DNA from 2 places in the Streptomyces tatrensis genome. Region 1 is predicted to be linked to the other one. Evidence: riboswitches for the same ligand, from Rfam matches in the RefSeq annotation. Region 1 holds a riboswitch; the other holds the start of a gene.
What was found. A riboswitch is a leader RNA that binds a small molecule or an ion and turns the genes downstream of it on or off. The one in region 1 is predicted to bind guanidine.
Positions count from the first base shown of each region.

Region 2: another riboswitch for guanidine. It lies ahead of ACODT5_RS32375 (DMT family transporter); the one in region 1 lies ahead of ACODT5_RS19635 (Ohr family peroxiredoxin).

Region 1 is NZ_JBMDLB010000011.1:876,678-886,824, forward strand. It holds gene ACODT5_RS19625 (hypothetical protein) at 1-1,186, opposite strand, end outside; gene ACODT5_RS19630 (AraC family transcriptional regulator) at 1,431-2,450, shown strand; guanidine-III (ykkC-III) riboswitch at 2,509-2,572, shown strand; gene ACODT5_RS19635 (Ohr family peroxiredoxin) at 2,648-3,127, shown strand; gene ACODT5_RS19640 (aldehyde dehydrogenase family protein) at 3,117-4,454, opposite strand; gene ACODT5_RS19645 (flavin monoamine oxidase family protein) at 4,555-5,871, opposite strand; gene ACODT5_RS19650 (ABC transporter ATP-binding protein) at 5,926-7,029, opposite strand; gene ACODT5_RS19655 (ABC transporter permease) at 7,035-7,865, opposite strand; gene ACODT5_RS19660 (ABC transporter permease) at 7,862-8,683, opposite strand; gene ACODT5_RS19665 (polyamine ABC transporter substrate-binding protein) at 8,808-9,938, opposite strand; gene ACODT5_RS19670 (aromatic ring-hydroxylating oxygenase subunit alpha) at 10,002-10,147, opposite strand, start outside.
Region 2 is NZ_JBMDLB010000011.1:3,673,702-3,683,848, forward strand. It holds gene ACODT5_RS32370 (transglycosylase domain-containing protein) at 1-1,013, shown strand, start outside; gene ACODT5_RS32375 (DMT family transporter) at 1,031-1,351, opposite strand; guanidine-III (ykkC-III) riboswitch at 1,383-1,476, opposite strand; gene ACODT5_RS32380 (GroES family chaperonin) at 1,545-1,889, opposite strand; gene ACODT5_RS32385 (DUF3618 domain-containing protein) at 1,936-2,304, opposite strand; gene bcp (thioredoxin-dependent thiol peroxidase) at 2,369-2,836, shown strand; gene ACODT5_RS32395 (HNH endonuclease family protein) at 2,980-3,603, shown strand; gene ACODT5_RS32400 (HNH endonuclease) at 3,600-4,469, shown strand; tRNA gene ACODT5_RS32405 (tRNA-Leu) at 4,481-4,555, shown strand; gene rdgB (RdgB/HAM1 family non-canonical purine NTP pyrophosphatase) at 4,609-5,238, opposite strand; gene ACODT5_RS32415 (hypothetical protein) at 5,282-5,668, opposite strand; gene rph (ribonuclease PH) at 5,790-6,521, opposite strand; gene ACODT5_RS32425 (PTS sugar transporter subunit IIB) at 6,665-7,003, opposite strand; gene ACODT5_RS32430 (PTS transporter subunit EIIC) at 7,179-8,480, shown strand; gene ACODT5_RS32435 (PTS transporter subunit EIIC) at 8,883-10,147, shown strand, end outside.

The DNA of each region.
Region 1 (10,147 bases):
GGCGGTTGCACTGCGCGGCGGCGGCCTGCAAGGAGGCGCCGTAGTCGGGCAGTTCGACGCCTTCCGGCAGGGCGCTCCGGATCCGGGCCTCGGCCTCGGTATCGGCCCCGGAGGCTCCGGTGTCCTCGGCCGTCGCGGCGGCGGCCGCCTGTGCGTGGCCCGCCTCGTGGCCTTCGGCGGCGAGCCCGAAGCCGATCGGGTTGTCGTGCTCGGCGCCGGGGCAGGGCTCCGTGCTCCAGAAGGTGCCCGTCGACAGGAACTGGCCGACGTTGATGGCCATGCCCTGGGTGCCCGAGTCGAACCGGACGCCGCACAGGGCGTTGTCGAACTTGTGGCACAGGAACATGCTGCGCACGCCCAGCCGGTGCAGTTCGTCGAGTCCGCGGTCGATGTCGGCCATGGTGCAGCGGGCGCCGTCCAACACCTGCTTGCAGCCGAACGGTTCGGAGGCCTCCACCCCGAGGACCACGGCGAGCTTGCCCTCCTGGATGACCTTGCGCGCCTGGTCGGGCTCCGTGACGACCCGGAACCAGCCCTTGCCGGCGCCGCCGTACATGGCGTCGACGTGGTCCTGGAGCTCGTACGTCTTCTGGATCTGGAGCCTGATCGCGGTCATCTCGTCGCAGCCGCGGTCCTTGAAGAAGTAGAGGGAGCAGATGACGCCGTTGGTGACCATGTCGTTCACCAGGATCCGCTGGCCGCCCCGCCAGGCCCGCTCCACCCAGGCGTAGTACGTCTGCTGGTGGGTGGCGGAGTCGTGGGCCGGCCAGTCGCGGAACGTCGGCCAGCCGGTCGGGTCGTGCCGCCCGTCACCGCCCTTGGTGATCATGTCGAAGAGGGCGAGGACGCCGTTGGGGTAGTGCTCGGGGCAGTCCTTGAGGGCGTCCGCCGCCCCCGCCGGGGAGAAGACCTTTCCGCAGACCAGGCGTCCTCCGAAGCCCTCATCGGACATCAGGTGCACGTGCCCGTCGACGTATCCGCGGACCCGGCCCTGGGCGTCGGTGCCGGTGAACGGCTCCCCGGCGACGTTGACCTGCGAGTCGGGGGCCGGGCGGGCCACGGGCTCCCACCACCGCGTGCCCGCCGCCGCGCCGGCGGCCTGGGGGCCGAGCAGCAGGGCGACCAGCGCGAGGACCAGGCCGGTTACCAGGTACCGGCTTCGCCCGAGGGCTCTTCGTCGGTTCATCCCCATCCCTCTCTCCTTCACGATGCGTTCATGACAAGACATGACAAGGGCGCGGCAGGGGCGCCGCACGGGCACGACAGGAGCCCGGCAGGGGCGCGGACCAGGGCCGAAGGCCGACCTTAGGAGCTGCCCGCGGCGCCGTCATTCACCCCGGCGGCCAAGGCGTTGACTCTCCGGACCGGCACCCGGCGCCGCCCCGCGGGCGGTGTTGACGGGGACGGTGCGCCCGCATTGACTGACCGACGTGTCAGCCAACGAGCCGCCCCTCGTCACCGCGTGCTACGCCCTCGCCGTCCTGAGCGCCACGGCGGAGGGCGCCGGCGGGCCGGCTCCCCGGGCCTCCCCCACGGACCGGCCGGACTTCGGCGAGGTGCGCGCGCTGTGGGACGAAGTACTCGCAGCGGTGGGCGCCGGCCCGCACACCGGGCTCCTCGTGGGCGACCGCATCAGGCCCGAGGGCCTGCACATCCTGGGCCACCTCGTCCTCACCTGCGCCAGCCTCGCGGACGCCGCGCGGGCGGCCGAGCGCTACCACCCGCTGGTGAGCCGGTCGGGCCGGGTGACCCTGGACCGCCAGGGCGGCGTCGGCCGGGTCTGCTACCGGCCGGCCGCCGGCCCGGCGGCCATGCACCCCCAGCGGGTGGAGGCGATCGTCAGCAGCATGGTGCGGGCGGGCCGCTGGATCGCCGGCGACGGCTGGGCGCCCGTGGCCGTGTCGTTCGCCCATCCCCGCCGGGGCTCGGCGGAGCCCTACGCCCACGTCCTCGGCTGCCCCGTCACCTTCGGCGCCGCGGAGACCGCGATCACGGTCGCCGACGCGGACCTCGACCGGCGCCGCCCCCTCTACGACCCGGCGCTCAACGCCCTGCACCGGGCCTACGCCGACCGGCTCCTGCACCGGCTGTCCGCGGCGGTGACCGTCGCCGAGCGCGTACGGCAGTGGCTGGAGGGCGCAGCGCTCGCGGACGCGGTCATCGAGGGACCCGCCAGGGAGCTCAGCCTCGGCGTCCGGACCCTGCGCAGGGCCCTGCAGGCGGAGGGCACCTCGTGGCGCGCGCTCCTCGACACCGCCCGCCACGGCCGGGCCGGGCGGCTGCTGGAGACCACGGACCTGCCGCTGGACCGGATAGCGCCGCTCGTCGGCCTGAGCGGTGCGACGGCCCTGGTCCGCGCCTTCAACAGGTGGGAGGGCATGCCTCCGGGGGCGTACCGGAGCCGGTACCGGCCCGCGTCCGCGGATCGCGACGGGGCCGGCCGCGGGTGAGGAGGGTCACCGCGGGCGGCGCCCCGGAGGGCCGTCCGCGTTGCTAGATTGTCCGGCGGCCGACGCGAGACCCGAGGCCCCGGACGAGATGCGCCGTACCCGGTTACGCACGACGACGCGCGAGGTGCCGCACGAGCGGCGCCTTCCGCTGTCCGCACCCGGGCAGCGTCCTCGTCGAGCAAGATGGGCCGTACGCCATGACCGCGCCACTCACCCGCAGCCTGTACCGGACGACCGCGCACGCCGCCGGGGGACGTACCGGATCCGTCCGCACCGACGACGGGCGCCTGGACGTCCGCCTGGCCCCGCCGCGCAAGAAGGTCCCGGGCACCACCAACCCCGAGCAGCTGTTCGCGGCCGGTTTCGCCGCCTGCTTCACCTCCGCGCTCGCGGAGGTCGCCGCCGAGTTCGGGGCGGACGCCTCCGCCGCGCGCGTGGCGTGCGAAGTGCAGCTCGGCACCACGGACACGCCTGCCGGCTACGGCCTCGCGGTGGCCCTCACCGTCAGCCTCCCCGGCTGGCGGGCGGCGGACCTCCAGCCGCTGCTGCACCGGGCGGACGCGGTCTGCCCCTACTCGCAGGCGGTACGCGGCAACGTACCGCTGACGCTCCTGGCCCTGGACGACCCCGGTCACGACCCCGCCCCCGGTGAGGCGGAGCCCCCGCTCACAGCATGACGTGCTTGACCTGGGTGTAGTCCAGGAGACCGGACAGGGAGAGGTCGCTGCCGTAGCCCGAGTGTTTGACTCCGCCGTGGGGCATCTCGGAGACCGTGGTGCCGTGGGTGTTCACCCAGACGATTCCGGTGTGCAGGGAGCGGGTGGCGCGCATCGCGCGGTCGTGGTCGGTGGTCCACACGCTCGCGGCCAGGCCGAAGCGCACCCCGTCGGCGAGGTACAGGGCCTCGGCCTCGTCGGCGAAGGGCTGGACGGTCACTACGGGTCCGAAGATCTCCTCCTGCACGATCTCGTCGTCCTGGCGGACGCCCGCGACGACGGTGGGTTCGTGGAAGAAGCCGGGGCGCGGGAGCCGGCTGCCGCCGGTGACGATCCCGGCATGGGGCGGCAGACGGTCCAGCAGCCCCTGTACGGAGGCCAGTTGGGCGGTGTTGTTGAGGGGGCCGAAGTCGGCGCCCGCGCGGAGCCCGGCTGCCTCGGCGGCGAAGGCCGCGAGGAACGCGTCGTGGATCCGGTGGTGGACCAGGAGCCGGGTGGGCGCGGTGCAGTCCTGGCCGGCGTTGTAGTAGGCGACCGCGGCGAGGGCGGCGGCGGTGGCCTTCACGTCCACGTCCTCGTGGACGATGACGGGTGCGTTCCCGCCGAGTTCCAGGTGGACGCGCTTGAGGCCGGCCGCGGCGGCCGCCGCGATCTCCTGTCCGGCCCGGACGCTGCCGGTGACGGCGATCAGGGCGACCGCCGGATGGGCGGTGAGGGCGCGGCCGGTGTCGCGGTCTCCGCAGACGACGTTGAGCACGCCCGGCGGCAGGTGTTCCGCGGCGATCCGGGCCAGGAGCACGGACGAGGAGGGGGTGGTGTCGGCGGGCTTGAGCACGGTGGTGTTTCCGGCGGCGATGGCCGGAGCGATCTTCCAGGCGGCCATCATCAGCGGGTAGTTCCAGGGGGTGATCTGGGCACAGACCCCGACCGGTTCGCGGCGCAGCAGGGAGGTGCGGCCCTCGGTGTACTCGGCCGCGGCGGCGCCGGGGAGGTTCCGCGCGGCTCCGGCGAAGTAGCGGACGGCGTCGGCGATCGCGGGCAGCTCGTCGTCCCGGAACTGCTCGGCGGGCTTGCCGGTGTCCCCGGTCTCGGCGGTGGTGAAGGCCTCCGCATGCGCCTCGATGGCGTCGGCGATGCCGAGGAGAGCCCGCTGCCGCTCTGCCGGGGTGGTGGTGGACCAGTGCCCGTACGCGGCCGCCGCGGCGAAGCAGGCCGCGTCCGTGTCGGCGGGGCCCGAGCGCGGGGCGTGGCGGTGCACGCGGCCGGTGGCGGGGTCGGTGAGGGTCATGGTCGCGCCCGAGGCGGCGGGCCGGTCCACTCCCCCGATGTGGTTGTGCAGGGGCGGCCCGACAGGGTGGTGCGGGGGCTCCACGGGGTCGTGCGCGGTGTCAGCCACGGCGCAGCGCCTCCTCGGCGGCGGCGCGTCCGGTGCGGACGGCGCCCTCCATGTAGCCGGCCACCCACTGGTCGGATCCGCAGACGTAGAAGGGGGGTTCGTGGGTGCCGTGCCGGGGGCCGACGGCCATGACGTCTCCGGGGGTCCACTGGGTGACGTACCCCTGGGTCCACGGGTCGGTGCCCCACATGCGGGTGAACGTGGCGATCGGCCGGTACGCCTCGTCGCCGTAGAGGCGCGCGATGTCGGCCAGCAGTTCGGCGGTGCGCAGGGGGGCGGGCATGCCGAGGAGGACGCCGTAGCGTTCCGGCGGGACGAGGGCGGAGAGGATGCCCTCGCTCTGCGGCCAGGTGCTGCCGAGGACCCCTTCGCTTTCGGAGAGGCCGCTGAGGCCCCGGTCGCGCCAGAAGGGTCTGGCGTAGGCGGCGGTGAACTTGGCGGCGAGGGCGTGGCGTTGGCGGTGCAGGGAGGAGAGCCGCTCGTCGGACACCCCGGTGACGGCGACCGAGCGGAGCGGGCCGGCCGGGAGGGCGCTGACCACGGCGGCGGCGGTGAGGGTTTCGCCGCCGGCCAGGCGTACGGAGCTGCGGCCGGGCCGCCGTATCGCGACCTCCTCGACGGGTGAGCCCGTACGGATCCGGCCGCCGAGGGACTCGGCCATGCGCAGGGCCACGGTCGCCGAGCCCTCGGCGACGCGCAGGCCCTCCCACGCGTCGTACTCGTAGTGGCCGGTGCCGGGTACGGCGGCGTGTTTGCGGAGGGCCGCCAGCAGGGAGGTCCGTTCGCACGAGCCGTCGGCGAGGGCGAGTTGGCCGATCTCCCACAGGCGTACGACGGCCGGGGTGGCGCCCTGGGCGCGGAGCCAGTCGCCGACGGACAGCCGGTCGAGGTGCGCGGCCTCGGGATGGGACCAGGGGTCGGCCGGGTCGACGGTGGTGGCGAGCCCCGTGAAGGCGGCGGTGACCTTGGCATGGCAGGCGTCGTCGCCGGGGCCGAACCAGTGGGGCGGGTCCGTGGCCGAGACCCCTTCGGGGGTGGCGCGGACGAGGGCGCCGGGCTCGGCGACGTAGCTGGGGACCAGGGTGAGGCCCAGCTCCGCCGCCAGGGTGGTGTAGGCGGTGTGGGCCCGGCCCACCACCTCCCCGCCGAGCTGGACCAGCCGGCCGTCGGGGAGGGTGGTCTGCTCGACGCGTCCGCCGACGCGGGCGCGGGCCTCGACGACGAGGACGTCGGCCCCGCCCGCGGCCAGGTCGCGCGCGGCGGCGAGACCTGCCAGTCCGGCGCCGAGCACGATGACGTCGTGGTTCATGGGTGTGCTTCCTTCGGTCGGTGCCGGATGGCAGCGGAGCTCTGGGGGGAGCGGTCAGTCGAGGACCAGGCAGTGTTCGGGGTTCCAGCCGATCTCGACCCGCTCGCCGCCGCTCCAGCGGTCCTCCATGCGGGAGCGGACGGTGTTCTGCTCCAGGACGGACACCGTGACGCCCGGGGCCAGTTCGATGAGGTAGGTGGTGGTCGGGCCGGAGTACACGGTCTCCCGGACGACTCCGCTGACCTGGGCCATGCCCGGTTCGAAGCCGGAGAGCCAGATCTTCTCGGGGCGGATCGAGAGGCTGACCCGGCTGCCGTCGGGGACGCCGGACCGGGTGCCGACGGGCAGGGCGGGGCCCTGGTCGAGGAGGACACGGCCGGAGCGGTAGGTCCCCGGGACCAGGTTGGAGGTGCCCATGAAGGAGGCGACGAAGCTGCTCGTGGGGCGTTCGTACACGTCCTCCGGTGTGCCGCACTGCTCGATGCGGCCCTCGTTCATGACGGCGAGGCGGTCCGACATGGTCAGGGCCTCGTCCTGGTCGTGGGTGACGAAGACGAAGGTGATGCCGACTTCCCGCTGGATCTGCTTGAGCTCGACCTGCATCCTGCGGCGCAGTTTCAGGTCGAGGGCGGCCAGCGGCTCGTCCAGGAGCAGGACTTGGGGCCGGTTGACCAGGGCGCGGGCGAGGGCGACGCGCTGGCGCTGGCCGCCGGAGAGCGTGGGCGGTTTGCGGCCGGCCAGTTCCCCGAGCTGTACGAGGTCCAGCATGTCGCCGACGCGTTGGCGGATCTCGGCGCGGGGGACGCCGCTGCGCTTGAGGCCGAAGGCCACGTTGTCGGCGAGCGAGAGGTGGTCGAAGAGGGCGTAGCTCTGGAAGACGGTGTTGACGTTGCGCTTGTTGGGCGGCAGACCTGTGACGTCCTCGCCGTCGAGCAGGACGCTGCCGTCCGTGGGGTCGATGAAGCCTCCGGTCATGCGCAGCAGGGTGGTCTTGCCGCAGCCGGAGGGGCCGAGGAGGGAGAAGAACTCGCCCGGGGCGATGTCGAGGGTGACGTCGTGGACGGCGTAGGCGTCCGTGTTGCGGTACTGCTTGGCGACCCGGTCGAGGCGGACGGCGGGGTGCGCGTCCGCGGGCGGATCGGGGTTCGGGTGCTGCATGGGTGTCACTTCCCCGGGAGCAGGTCGAGGCCGCCCCGGCGGCCGAAGAGGCGCGGGATGGCGAGGGCGAACGCGATGAGGGCGATGGAGCCGACGAGCATCAGGGTGCCGACGGCGTTGATGGTGGGCTGGACGCCGAACCTGATCGCCGAGTAGATGCGGACGGAGAGCGGTTGCGGGTCGACGCCGGTGGTGAAGTAGGCGAGGACGAAGTCGTCGAAGACCAGCGCGAAGATCAGTACCCCGGACGCGAGGATGCCGGGGAGCAGCGCGGGCAGGGTCACCAGCCGCAGGGCCTGTCGGCGGGTGGCTCCGAGGTCCATCGCCGCCTCCTCGACCTCCGGGTTGAGGGCGGCGATGCGGGAACGCAGGATGACCGTGACGTAGGAGATGGAGAAGGTGATCTCGGCGAGCATCACGGTGGCGGTGGACAGGGTGATACCGAGGCCCTTGAAGAGCATCATCGCGGCGACGCCGGTGACGATCTCCGGGGTGATCAGCGGTACGAGCATGACCAGGCCCGCGAAGGAGCCGAGACGGCCGCGGCCGCGGACCAGTCCCAGGGCGAGGGCCACTCCGAGGACGAGCGAGGCGGCCATGGCGACCAGGGACACCCGCAGGCTCATGCCGAGCGAGCCGATGAGCGCGTCGTCGCGGAGGAACGCGGCGTACCAGCGCAGGCTCGCCCCTTCGAAGACGGTGAGGGACTTCTGCGCGTTGAAGGAGAACAGGACGACGACGCCGACGGGGAGGTAGAGCAGCGCGAAGAAGACCGCGGTGACGGCGATGGCGAACCGGGGCCGGCGTTCGGCTCCGCGGCGGCGGCGCGGGGTCATCGGACCGCCTCCGCCTCGTCCTTGCGGGTGCGCCTCAGGTAGCCCAGCATCCCGAGCAGCAGGACCCCCATCAGCAGGATGGTCAGGGCCGAGCCGAGCGGCCAGTTCTGGCCCTGGAAGAACTTGTCCTGGATCAGGTTGCCGATCATGATCTGGTCGGGGCCTCCCATGAGCTGTGCGCTGACGAAGTCGCCCATGGCGGGCAGGAAGACGAGGACGCAGCCGGCGGCCGCGCCCTGGCGGGTGGCGGGCACGGTGACGAAGAGGAAGGTCCTCAGGGGGCCGCCGTAGAGATCGCGTCCGGCCTCGATGAGCGAGGTGTCCATGCGCTCCATGGCCGCGTACAGCGGGATGATCATGAAGACGACGAAGCCGTAGACGAGTCCGGCGACGACCCCCGGGCCGGTCTGGAGGATCTTGGTGTCGCCGTCGGCGAGGCCGAGCGCGCGCAGGGCCCTCAGCGCTGGTCCGTCGTCGGAGAGCACGACGGACCAGCCGTACATCCGCACCAGGTAGTTGGCGAAGAACGGGACGACGATCGCGGCGATCAGCAGGTTCTTGAAGCGGCCGCCGCGCAGGGCGATGGCGTAGGCGACGGGGTAGGCCACGGCCAGGCAGATGAGGCAGGTGATCAGCGCGTAGCCGAGCGAGCGCAGCAGGACGGTGCGGTACGCCGGATCGGCGAGCGCGGCGAAGTTCTCGAAGTTGAGCCCGAAGCGCGGGTTGCCGAGGGGGTCGGTGGTGCCGAAGGCGAGGGTGGCGACCAGGAGCAGGGAGGCGAGGAGGAAGCCGGTCATCCACAGGGTGCCGGGGAGCATGAACCAGGTCCACAGCCTCGCCTCCGACCGGGCCCGTCCCCCGCGCGGCGGACGGGCCGGGCCGGATCGGCCCTGCGGATCCCGGGGATCCTCCCGTAGGTCCCGGGGGTCAGGTCGTGCCATGTCAGCCGGCCTTCACAGCGGTCCAGGCGGCGTCGCGGTGCTGCTCGCCCTCCGCCGTGCCGTTGCGGAAGTAGAGGTCGTCCTTGAGGTCGGCCGCCGTCACCTGGCACTGGGGGAAGGGCTCCACGAGCGCGGTGTACGTGTCCTCGCTGCCGCGGACCGGCATGGGGTAGCCGATGTACTCGATGTTCTTCTTCACGTTCTCGGGGCGGAGCATGTAGTCGATGAAGAGCATCGCGGTGCCGGGATGCTGCGCGTTGGCGGGGATGGCGTAGCAGTCGGAGTTGACGGGGGCGCCCTCGCGGGCGACTTCGAAGCCGAAGACGGCGGGGTCCTCCGCCTGGGCGAGCATGGCGGCCATGTCCCCGCTCCACGCCTGGGTCATGTCGGCATTGCCGTTGAGCAGGTTGTTGTAGCTGTCGCTGGAGAAGCCGCGCAGGCGGGGGCGGAGCGAGCGCAGGGTGTCGGTGACGCGCGCGAGCTCGTCCTGGTCGTCGGTGGTGAGGCCGAGGCCGAGCTTGAGCGCGCCCATGCCGAGCACCTCGTCGCGGTCGTCGAGCACGAAGACCTTGCCCTTGGCCTGCTCGTTCCACAGGTCGTCCCAGGAACCGGTCAGGTCGCCGAGCCGGTCGCGGCGCCAGCCGATGCCGGTCTTGTACATGGTGAACGGCACGGTGTGCCGGGAGCCGGGGTCGTACCAGGGGTCGGCGAAGTAGTCGTAGCCGCCGAACACGGCCTCGGCGTTCTTCAGCCGGGTGTGGTCGATCGTCCGCAACCTGCCCCCGGTGGCGAGGCGTTGGGACCATTTCGCCGTGGGGAAGATGATGTCGTACTGGTTCCCGGAGTTGAGCTTGGCGGCCATGCCTTCCATCGAGTCGAAGTTCGACTGGACGACCTTGACGCCGTACTCCTTCTCGAAGCCTTCGAAGACGGCCGGGTCGACGAAGTCGGCCCAGTTGAAGTAGACGAGGTCGCCGTCGACCTTGACGTCGATCGGCGTCTCCCCGGCCGCTTTGCCGGCCGGATCGTCATCGGACGCGAATCCGCAGCCCGCTGCCGCGAGGCCGAGGGCGGCGGCGGTGCCGGCGCGGAGGAGGGAGCGTCTGGACAGGGGGTGTGCCTCGGGGGACATGCGGGGTCCTCTCCGTAGGGGGCCGTGGGGCGGGGAGTGAACGAAAGGTGCCTCAGGGGTGGTTCAGCGCTCGGTGTCGGCCGGGGCGGGATCGGTGCCGTCCGGGGCGGGATCGGTGCCGGGAGGGGCGACGGCGGGAGCGGCACCTGCGGCCAGGTCCGCTCGGATGCGGCCCGCGAACCAGGCGACCGCCGACTCGCGGCGGGACA
Region 2 (10,147 bases), 2.8 Mb from region 1:
AGCTCAGCTACGGCAACATCACCGTCAACACCGCCACCGACCTTTCCGTCAACTCCGTCTTCGCCCAGATGGTCGTCGACGTCGGCACCGACAAGGTCAAGCAGACCGCCATCGCCCTCGGCATCCCCGAGAACACCCCGAACTTCGACGCGGGACCGGCCATGGCGCTCGGCACCATGCAAGCCAGCGTCCTGGACATGACCCAGGCCTACGCGACCCTCGCCGCCCACGGCCGCCACACCCCGCACACCTTCGTCGAGAAGATCACCAAGGCCGGGGACACCATCCCGCTCCCGCCGCGCGACCCGGCCCAGGCCGTCAGCCGCGAAGCCGCCGACACCACCACGTCCATGCTGGTCAGCGTCGTGGACAACGGCACCGGTACGGCCGCCCTGGCCGCCGGCCACCCGGCCGCCGGCAAGACCGGCACCGGCGAACTGGACCGCTCGGCCTGGTTCGCGGCGTACACCCCGAACCTGGTCACCGTCGTCTCGATGATGGGCCAGGACCCCGACACCGGCTCCCTGGAATCCCTCTACGGAGCCCTGGGCGAGGCCCGCATCGGCGGCGGCGGCTACCCGGCCCGGATCTGGGCCCAGTACACGAAGACGGCCCTGGCGGACACCGACCCCGTCGACTTCGACCTGGAGCTCATGCCGGGCGCCAACCAGCCCCCGCCGCCCCCGCCCGTGAACCAGGACCCGACCCCCTCCCCGGAGGAAACCCCGGGCGACCGCCCCTCGAACCGGCCCGGCCGCCCGACCCGGAGCCCGTCCACGGGCGGACAGACGAACGGGGGCCAGACGACGGGCGGGCAGACCAACGGAGGCCAGAACACGGGCGGCCAGACGGACGGGGGTCAGACCACCGGCGGCCAGACGGACGGCGGCCAGACCACCGGAGGTCAAACGGACGGCGGCCAGACCGACGGCGGCACCACGAACGGCACCACCACGGGCACCCAAGGCGGCACCACCGAGGGCCTACGCCCACCGGCGGACCTACTGGAGTAACCCAGTGAACCGGTGACTCAGTGACCGGAGGTCGCCTTCAGCCCGACGACGGCGGCCAGCAGCAGACAGATGAAGAAGATCCGGGCGGCGGTGACGGGCTCCCCCATGGCGACCATCCCGACCACCGCCGCACCGGCCGCGCCGATGCCGACCCACACGCCGTACGCCGTACCGATCGGCAGGGTCTTGACCGCGATCGACAGCAGCACCATGCTCGCCACGATGCCGGCGCCCGTGAACACGCTCGGCCAGAGCCGGGTGAATCCGTCGGTGAACTTCATGCCGATCGACCAAGCGACTTCGATCAGACCAGCGACGATGAGCAGAACCCAGGCCATGACAGGCACCTCCGGGACGAGAGCGGAACGGGGTGCGTCGTCTTGTCATGCAGCCACTGGCCACTGGCCAAGGGCGACCCGGTACGGCGCGTCTCGTCGGGGGTTCCCCACCACCGTAGCAAAACCGAACGAAAAGGGCCGGTGACGATGGTCACCGGCCCTTTTCACACTCTGCTCGGGGGCTGCTCGGGGGCTAAAGGTAGAGCCCCGTGGAGTCCTCGGACCCCTCCAGCCGCTCGGCGGCCACGGCGTGCAGGTCCCGCTCCCGCATCAGCAGGTACGTGGCCCCGCGCACCTCCACCTCGGCCCGCTCCTCGGGGTCGTACAGCACCCGGTCCCCCGGCTCGACGGTCCGTACGTTCTGCCCGACCGCGACCACCTCGGCCCAGGCCAGCCGCTTGCCCACCGCGGCCGTCGCAGGAATCAGGATGCCGCCGCCCGAGCGGCGCTCACCCTCCGGCGAATCGGATTTCACGAGCACGCGGTCGTGCAGCATGCGGATGGGCAGCTTGTCGTGGGTAGTGGTGTTCTCGCTCACGGCCCGAACCTACCCGCCCACACCCGCCCCGCACCCCACAGGGTCATCAGCGCTTTCGTCGCGCCGACACCACCAGCAGGCCCACGACACCCACCACGAGCAGCGCGACCGGCACGATCCGCTCGATGCGCGGGGCGCCGTCGTCGTGGCGCAGCGCGTCACCGGCATCGGTGACGAGGCGGTTCACCGTCGCCACCGCACGGCCGACGACGTGGTCGATGTTGCCGACCACCTTCGCCTTGGCGTCCCCGACGATCGTCTTGGGGTGCAGGCGCACCCCGATCTCGTCGAGCGCCTCGGCGAGCTGCTCGCGGCGGCGGACGATGTCCGCCTCGATCTGTGCGGGGGTCCTGGCTTCCGGCACCGCGCTGCCTCCGTCGTCGTGGTCGGTCCCTCGGCGGGTGTAGCCCACCATGAACAGTCTGTCAGCAGCTTAGTCTCGACACCGTACCGATCCCCTCTTGAGGAGACTGTTGAGAATGAGCGAGCGACTTGAGCCGGGCGACATCGCCCCCGCCTTCACCCTGCCCGACGCGGACGGCAACGAGATCTCGCTCGCCGACCACAAGGGCCGCAAAGTCATCGTGTACTTCTACCCGACCGCCCTGACGCCGGGCTGCACCAAGCAGGCCTGCGACTTCACGGACAACCTGGCCGTCCTGGCCACGGCCGGCTACGACGTCATCGGCGTCTCCCCGGACAAGCCGGAGAAGCTGGCGAAGTTCCGCGAGCAGGAGCACCTGAAGGTCACCCTGGTCAGCGACCCCTCGAAGGAGGTCCTGACGGCATACGGGGCGTTCGGCGAGAAGAAGCTGTACGGCAAGACCGTCACCGGGGTCATCCGCTCCACGGTGATCGTCGACGAGGAGGGCAAGGTCGAACGCGCCCTCTACAACGTCAAGGCCACGGGCCACGTAGCCAAGATCATCAAGGACCTGGGCATCTGATTCCCGCCCCTCCCTCCGGAACGGCCCGCACTCGACAAACGGTGCGGGCTGTTCCGTTTATCGGACGAGTTAGGCCGTAACCGTCCGACTATCGGTCCGTTATTCCGTACGAAGGCCGCACGAGCGGCCGATAGGGGGAATCAATGGCCGTCCGATACACGCGGGAACTGCTGGAAGCCGCAGCCCGCGAGACGAGCAACTGGGACGACGCAGTCCGGTGGTGCGGCGGCACGCCGAGCAGCGGCAGCAGGCGCTATCTACGGACGAAGATGCGGGAAGCGGAAATCGACTGTTCCCACTTCCCCACGAAATGGGCACGGCACACGGCGGAGCGACTCCGGGAGCTGGTGGCCGAGTCCACATCCATCTCGGAGGTGGTCAGCCGACTCGGTATCAGCAACGTCGGCGGCAACCAGACACATATCTCGCGGCGGATCGCGGCTCTCGGCATCGACACATCGCATTTCGTCGCCACCCGGAGGCGCCCCAAGGGCTCTCTCGGACCGGCGCTCTCGCTCAGGGATCCGCAGGACGGCCGTGTCCCTGGCCAGCGCTTGCGACGAGAGTTGCTGAAGGTCGGCGTTTCCGAGGAATGCGCCGAGTGCGGCGTCGGCACGATGTGGAACGACAAACCGCTCCGACACGAGGTCGATCACATCAATGGCGAGTGGTGGGACAACCGGCAGGAGAACCTTCGAATCCTCTGCCCCAACTGCCCTGCGGCTACAGACACGTACCGCGGCCGCAAGGCAAGGATGTCGGCATGAGCAAAGTCAGGTACACGCGGGACCGGTTGAGTCGAACCGCGCCACTGGCCACCAGCATGGTCGACTTCATGAGACTTCTGGACACCCTGTTGCTGGCCGGCCCTCGCCGATATCTGCGCGACAGGCTGGCCCACTACGGCATCGACACTTCGCACTTCGCCGACGAGCCACTACCTGAACGGGTCCGGCAGCGGTACACAGTAGAGCGGCTCCGCGAAGCGGCCGCCCACTCGGACAGCATCACGGGAATGCTCGCTTACATGGGCGTCGAGCCATACAACAGCGCCCACGTTCACATCGCCAAGCTCCTCGAACGGTTCGGGATAGACACGTCTCATTTCCCCCGTCGAGGTAGTCCCTCGTCGCGCCACCACTTCACCCTCGAGGAGATCGCACCCGCCGTCGCCGGAGCGAAGAGCATGGCAGGGGTCATGCGCGCGCTCGGCCACCACCCCGTCGACGGCGCCGCACGTGCCAAAGCCAGGCGGAGCATCGAAGAATACGGGCTGGCTACAGAGCACTTCACTGGCCAGGGGCACACCATCGGCCACCCCTCCCCCGCGCGCATGTCGTCGACGGAGATCCTGAGGCGACTCGAAGCCGGCTCCTCTCGCACCAAGACGGCGACGTTGCGCCGAGCCTTGGACGACCTCGGAGTGCCACATACATGCGCGGAGTGTGGCATCGGGAATGTCTGGCGCGGTCGGAGGCTCGTCTTGGAGATCGACCACGTGAACGGCGACCGGCTGGACAACCGCCGGGAGAACCTCCGCTACTTGTGTCCCTCCTGCCACAGCCAGACTCCGACCTTCGCCAAGCGATCAAGGTCGGGTATCCCATCGCAACGAGCCACCGCCGACCAGTAAGGTGGTCGCGCGGGTCCGTACCCCAGCTGGCTAGAGGGCGCCGGTTTAGGTCCGGTGTGTCGTGGGTTCGAATCCCACCGGGCCCACAGCTACGGCCGGTGACCATTTCTGATGGTCACCGGCCGTCGGCATTACCCGCTCAGCCCAGCAGCTCCCTCACCACCGGGACCAAGGCTCGGAAGGCCTGGCCTCGGTGGGAGATGGCGTTCTTTTCCGTCGGCGTGAGTTCCGCGCAGGTGCGGGACTCGTTCAGGGGCTGGAGGATCGGGTCGTAGCCGAAGCCGCCCGTGCCGGCCGGGGTGTGGCGCAGGGTGCCCAGGAGGCGGCCTTCGACCACGCGTTCCGTGCCGTCCGGGAGGGCGAGGGCGGCCGCGCAGAAGAAGTGGGCGCCGCGGTGTTCGTCGGCGATGTCGCCGAGTTGGGCCAGGAGCAGGTCCAGGTTCGCCTTGTCGTCGCCATGGGAACCGGCCCAGCGGGCCGAGAAGATGCCCGGGGCGCCGTTCAGGACGTCCACGCAGAGGCCCGAGTCGTCGGCGACGGCCGGCAGACCGGTGGCCTGGGCCAGGGCGTGGGCCTTGAGGAGGGCGTTCTCGGCGAAGGTGACGCCGGTCTCCTTGACGTCCGGGATCTCCGGGTACGCGTCCGCGCCGACCAGCTCGTGCGGCAGGCCGGCGGCGGACAGGATGGCGTGGAGCTCCGTGACCTTGCCCGCGTTGCGCGTGGCGAGGATCAGGCGGCTGGGAGAGGGCGGAGTCGGCGTCGAGGTCATGACGCCATTATTCCGGTCCGCCCCCCGCGGGCCCGGACCGGGATCAGCCCGGGGTGCAGACCTTCGAGATTTCCTTCGCCGCGTCCGCGACCGGGGTGACGTCGGGGGTCGTGGTACCGCTCTCGATGGAGGTGCGGACGTTCTGGACGGCCGTGTTCATCGAGGAAATGGCCTTGCTCAGGTCGGCGTTGTCCGTCTGGTCGCCGACCTTCTTGAGGTTCTCCTCGATCGCGTTGAGCGCGTTCTGGGCGTCCTGCGGGCTGTTGCCGGCCTGCGAGACGGCCTGCTGGAGGTCGTTGGCGCCGTCCGTGATGGCGACCGCCGTGCTCGCGCAGTCCATCGCGGTCGAGATCGCGTCGCAGGAGGTGATCGCGGGTATGGCGAGCGCTGCCGTCAGGGCGACGGCTGCCAGGCGGTACTTCGACTTCACTTCGGCCCCCAGGGGGATTCGATACTGCGAGGAATCGGATACGTGGACGGGCGCACGGCTTCGACGCCGTGCACCCGTACCCCGAGAGACGCGCGGACGGGCCGCGCGGTTGCCGGCAGCGCTAGAGCGTGAGCTCCAGGGCGCCGAGCTGGAGGGCTTCGAGGTCGGCGCAGCCGCCGGCGGCCAGGTCGAGGAGGGCGTTGAGTTCCTTGCGGTCGAAGGGCTCGCCCTCGGCCGTGCCCTGGACCTCGACGAAGCGGCCGTCGCCGGTGCAGACCACGTTCATGTCGGTCTCGGCGCGCACGTCTTCCTCGTAGCAGAGGTCGAGGAGCGGGACGCCGTCGACGATGCCGACGCTGACGGCGGCGACGGTGCCGGTCAGGGGCTTGCGGCCGGCCTTGATGAGCTTCTTGCCCTGGCCCCAGGAGATGGCGTCGGCCAGGGCGACGTAGGCGCCGGTGATGGCCGCGGTGCGGGTGCCGCCGTCGGCCTGGAGGACGTCGCAGTCCAGGACGATGGTGTTCTCGCCGAGGGCCTTGTAGTCGATGACGGCGCGCAGCGAGCGGCCGATCAGGCGGGAGATCTCGTGGGTGCGGCCGCCGATCTTGCCGCGTACGGATTCGCGGTCGCCGCGGGTGTTCGTGGCGCGGGGCAGCATCGAGTACTCGGAGGTGACCCAGCCTTCGCCGCTGCCCTTGCGCCAGCGCGGGACGCCTTCGCTGAAGGAGGCGGTGCAGAAGACCTTGGTGTCTCCGAAGGAGACGAGGACGGAGCCCTCTGCGTGCTTGCTCCATCCGCGTTCGATGGTGACCGGGCGGAGCTGTTCGGGCGTACGGCCGTCGATGCGAGACATGGGACCGAGCCTAGCCGGTGCGGGCCCGGGCCCGTGTCGCAGCGAGAAGACCCCGTCCGGGTGCGTCCGGTCGGGGTCCTGTCGTACGTACGGGCGCGGGGTGCGGGCGCGCGTACGGCTGTGCGTGAGCCGGTGGGCTCAGCTCACATCATGTCTTCGATGTCGGCGGCGATCGGGTCGGCGTCGGTGCCGATGACGACCTGGATCGCGGTGCCCATCTTGACGACGCCGTGGGCGCCGGCGGCCTTGAGAGCGGCCTCGTCGACCTTGCTCGGGTCGATGACCTCGGTGCGCAGGCGGGTGATGCAGCCCTCGACCTCTTCGATGTTCTCGATGCCGCCGAGCCCGGCGACGATCTTCTCAGCCTTGGTGGCCATGTGTTTCTCCCTGAGTTCTACGAAGAACGAGTCCGACTGACATCCGGCGCCGGCGTGGAGACGCCTGTCGCCCGACCGACCTACCAGGGCGGTCCGCTTCGTCACGGTAGCCCACGATTGGCCCAGCTACGCGGGCACATGCCCGGTATCTGCCGAATGATGATGATCAGCACCAACCTGCCCTCAGGGCGGGTGAAATGCGACCGCAACACAAGTGGTCTACACCAGTGTGCCGCAAGTGTCGCGACTGCCAAAAACGGGCCGGTCAGGGAGGACGCGGATGAGCGCGAGCAGCGCCGCAGCAGTGCCACAGCCGAAGTGGTGGAACGGCTTGTTCCAAGGGCTGCAGAAGATGGGCCGGAGCCTTCAGCTGCCGATCGCCGTACTGCCGGCGGCCGGCATCCTGAACCGGTTCGGCCAGGACGACTTCCTCGGCAAGGACGGCCTGGGCTGGACGACCGTCGCCAAGGTCATGGCTGCCGCGGGCGGCGCCCTGCTCAACGCCGACCTCGGCCTGCCCCTGCTCTTCTGCATCGGCGTCGCGATCGGCATGGCCAAGAAGGCGGACGGCTCGACGGCCCTCGCGGCGGTGGTCGGCTTCCTCGTCTACCGCAGCGTGCTGCGCGTCTTCCCCAAGGACTGCCCGACGGGGACGAAGGACATCGGGGGCGGCTGCCTGGGGCCCGACCAGACCTTCGCCGAGTACACCTTCCAGAACCCGGGGGTGTTCGGCGGCATCATCATGGGCCTGTTGGCCGCCTGGTTCTGGCAGCGCTTCCACCGCGTCAAGCTGGTGGACTGGCTCGGCTTCTTCAACGGCCGCCGCCTGGTCCCGATCATCATGACCTTCGTGGCGATCGCCTTCGCCGTCCTGTGCCTGTTGATCTGGCCGCCGATCGGCGACGCGCTGGAGAGCTTCTCGGACTGGCTGATCAGCCTGGGGTCGTTGGGCGCCGGCATCTTCGGCATCGCGAACCGCGCGCTACTGGTGATCGGCCTGCACCAGTTCCTGAACGTGCCGGTGTGGTTCCAGTTCGGCAGCTACACCAAGCCGGACGGACAGACGGTGCACGGAGACATCCCGATGTTCCTGGCGGGAGACCCGAACGCCGGCCAGTTCCTCACCGGCTTCTTCCCCATCATGATGTTCGCCCTCCCGGCGGCGGCGCTGGCGATCACGCACTGCGCGAAGCCGGCCCGGCGCAAGGAGGTCGGCGGTCTGATGCTGTCGGTCGGCCTGACCTCCTTCGTCACCGGCATCACGGAGCCGCTGGAGTACTCGTTCCTCTTCCTCGCGCCGCTGCTGTACGCGGTGCACGCCGTGCTCACGGGTGTGTCGATGGCGGTGACCTGGGCGTTCGGGGTCAAGGACGGCTTCAGCTTCTCGGCCGGCCTGATCGACTACGCCATCAACTGGAGCCTGGCGACGAAGCCCTGGCTGATCATTCCGATCGGCCTCTGCTTCGCGGTCGTCTACTACGGCATCTTCCGCTTCGCGATCACCAAGTGGGACATCAAGACGCCCGGCCGGGAGTCGGACGAGGAGATCGAAGCGATGCAGGCGGAGAACACCAAGGCGTGAGCCCGGGCGGGACTTCCGGCCCGCGCGAGCCTCGGGCCGGCAGGGGTCCGAAGCACCCCTGAATCCCGGCGGAGGTCCCGCCCGGACCCGCCGACGGCCCTTCGCGGGGGCCGTCGAAAGGCCTCCCGCGCGATGGCGGAAGTCCTGGTCAGAACAGACAAATGCGAGACGAAGGCCTCCGGACCCACAGGGTCCGGAGGCCTTTGCCATGTATGTCCCGGTGTGTCTTCCACCACGGAATTGGTGGGTTCCTTACGCGGACCTCACCGTGCTACAACTGGTCTACACCACTGAGTGGTGTAGACCACGTAGGCCTTTCGGCCCCCGGGTCCCCCGTTCCGAGACTCTGCCAATCCCCCGTTTTCCACGTCTTGGCAGAGCCTTGTCCACTGGAGGAAGACCATGTCCACAGCCACAGCTGCGGAAAAGAAGAAGGGCGCTGGCGTGATGGCCGTCATGCAGCGCATCGGCCGGAGCCTCATGCTCCCCGTTGCGGTGCTGCCCGCCGGCGCGCTCCTGCTCCGCCTGGGTGCAGGCGACATGCTCGGGAAGGACACCCTCCCGACCTTCGTGAACAAGATCGCCGGCTACATGGCCGCCGGTGGTGGCGCGATCCTCGACAACATGGCGCTGCTGTTCGCCGTCGGCATCGCGATCGGCTTCGCCAAGAAGTCGGACGGTTCGACCGCCCTCGCGGCCGTCACCGGATACCTGGTCTTCCAGAAGGTGCTCGCCACCTTCACGGACGGCAACCTGCCGCAGAAGGCCACGGTCGTCGGCGACAAGATCGTCATGGTGGACGCTCCGGTCAACGCCGGCGTCCTCGGCGGCGTCGTGATGGGCATCATCACCGCCCTGCTGTACCAGAAGTTCTACCGGACCAAGCTGCCGGACTGGGCGGGCTTCTTCGGCGGCCGCCGCCTCGTTCCGATCCTCTCCGCCTTCGCGGGCCTGGCCACCGGCATCGTCTTCGGTCTCATCTGGCCGGTCCTCGGCTCTGGTCTGCACAGCTTCGGTGAGTGGCTGACCGGCTCCGGCGCCGTGGGCGCGGGCATCTTCGGTGTCGCCAACCGTGCGCTGATCCCGATCGGCATGCACCACCTGCTGAACTCCTTCCCGTGGTTCCAGGCCGGCTCCTTCGACACCCCGACCGGTGCCGTCCACGGTGACATCGGCCGCTTCCTCGCCGGTGACCCGACCGCCGGACAGTTCATGACCGGCTTCTTCCCGATCATGATGTTCGCCCTCCCGGCCGCCTGCCTCGCGATCGTCCACTGCGCGCGCCCCGAGCGCCGCAAGGTCGTCGGCGGCATGATGTTCTCCCTCGCGCTCACCGCCTTCGTGACCGGTGTGACCGAGCCGATCGAGTTCACCTTCATGTTCATCGCCCCGGTCCTCTACGCGATCCACGCGGTACTGACCGGTGTCTCCCTGGCCCTGACCTGGGCCCTGGGCATGCGTGACGGCTTCGGCTTCTCCGCTGGTGCGGTCGACTTCGTCCTGAACCTCGGCATCGCGAACAACCCGTGGGGCCTGGCCGGCATCGGCCTCTGCTTCGCGGTCGTCTACTACTTCGTCTTCCGCTTCGCCATCACCAAGTGGAACCTGCCGACGCCGGGCCGCGAGTCCGACGAGGAGCTCGCCGAGCTCCTCAAGGCCGAGGCCAA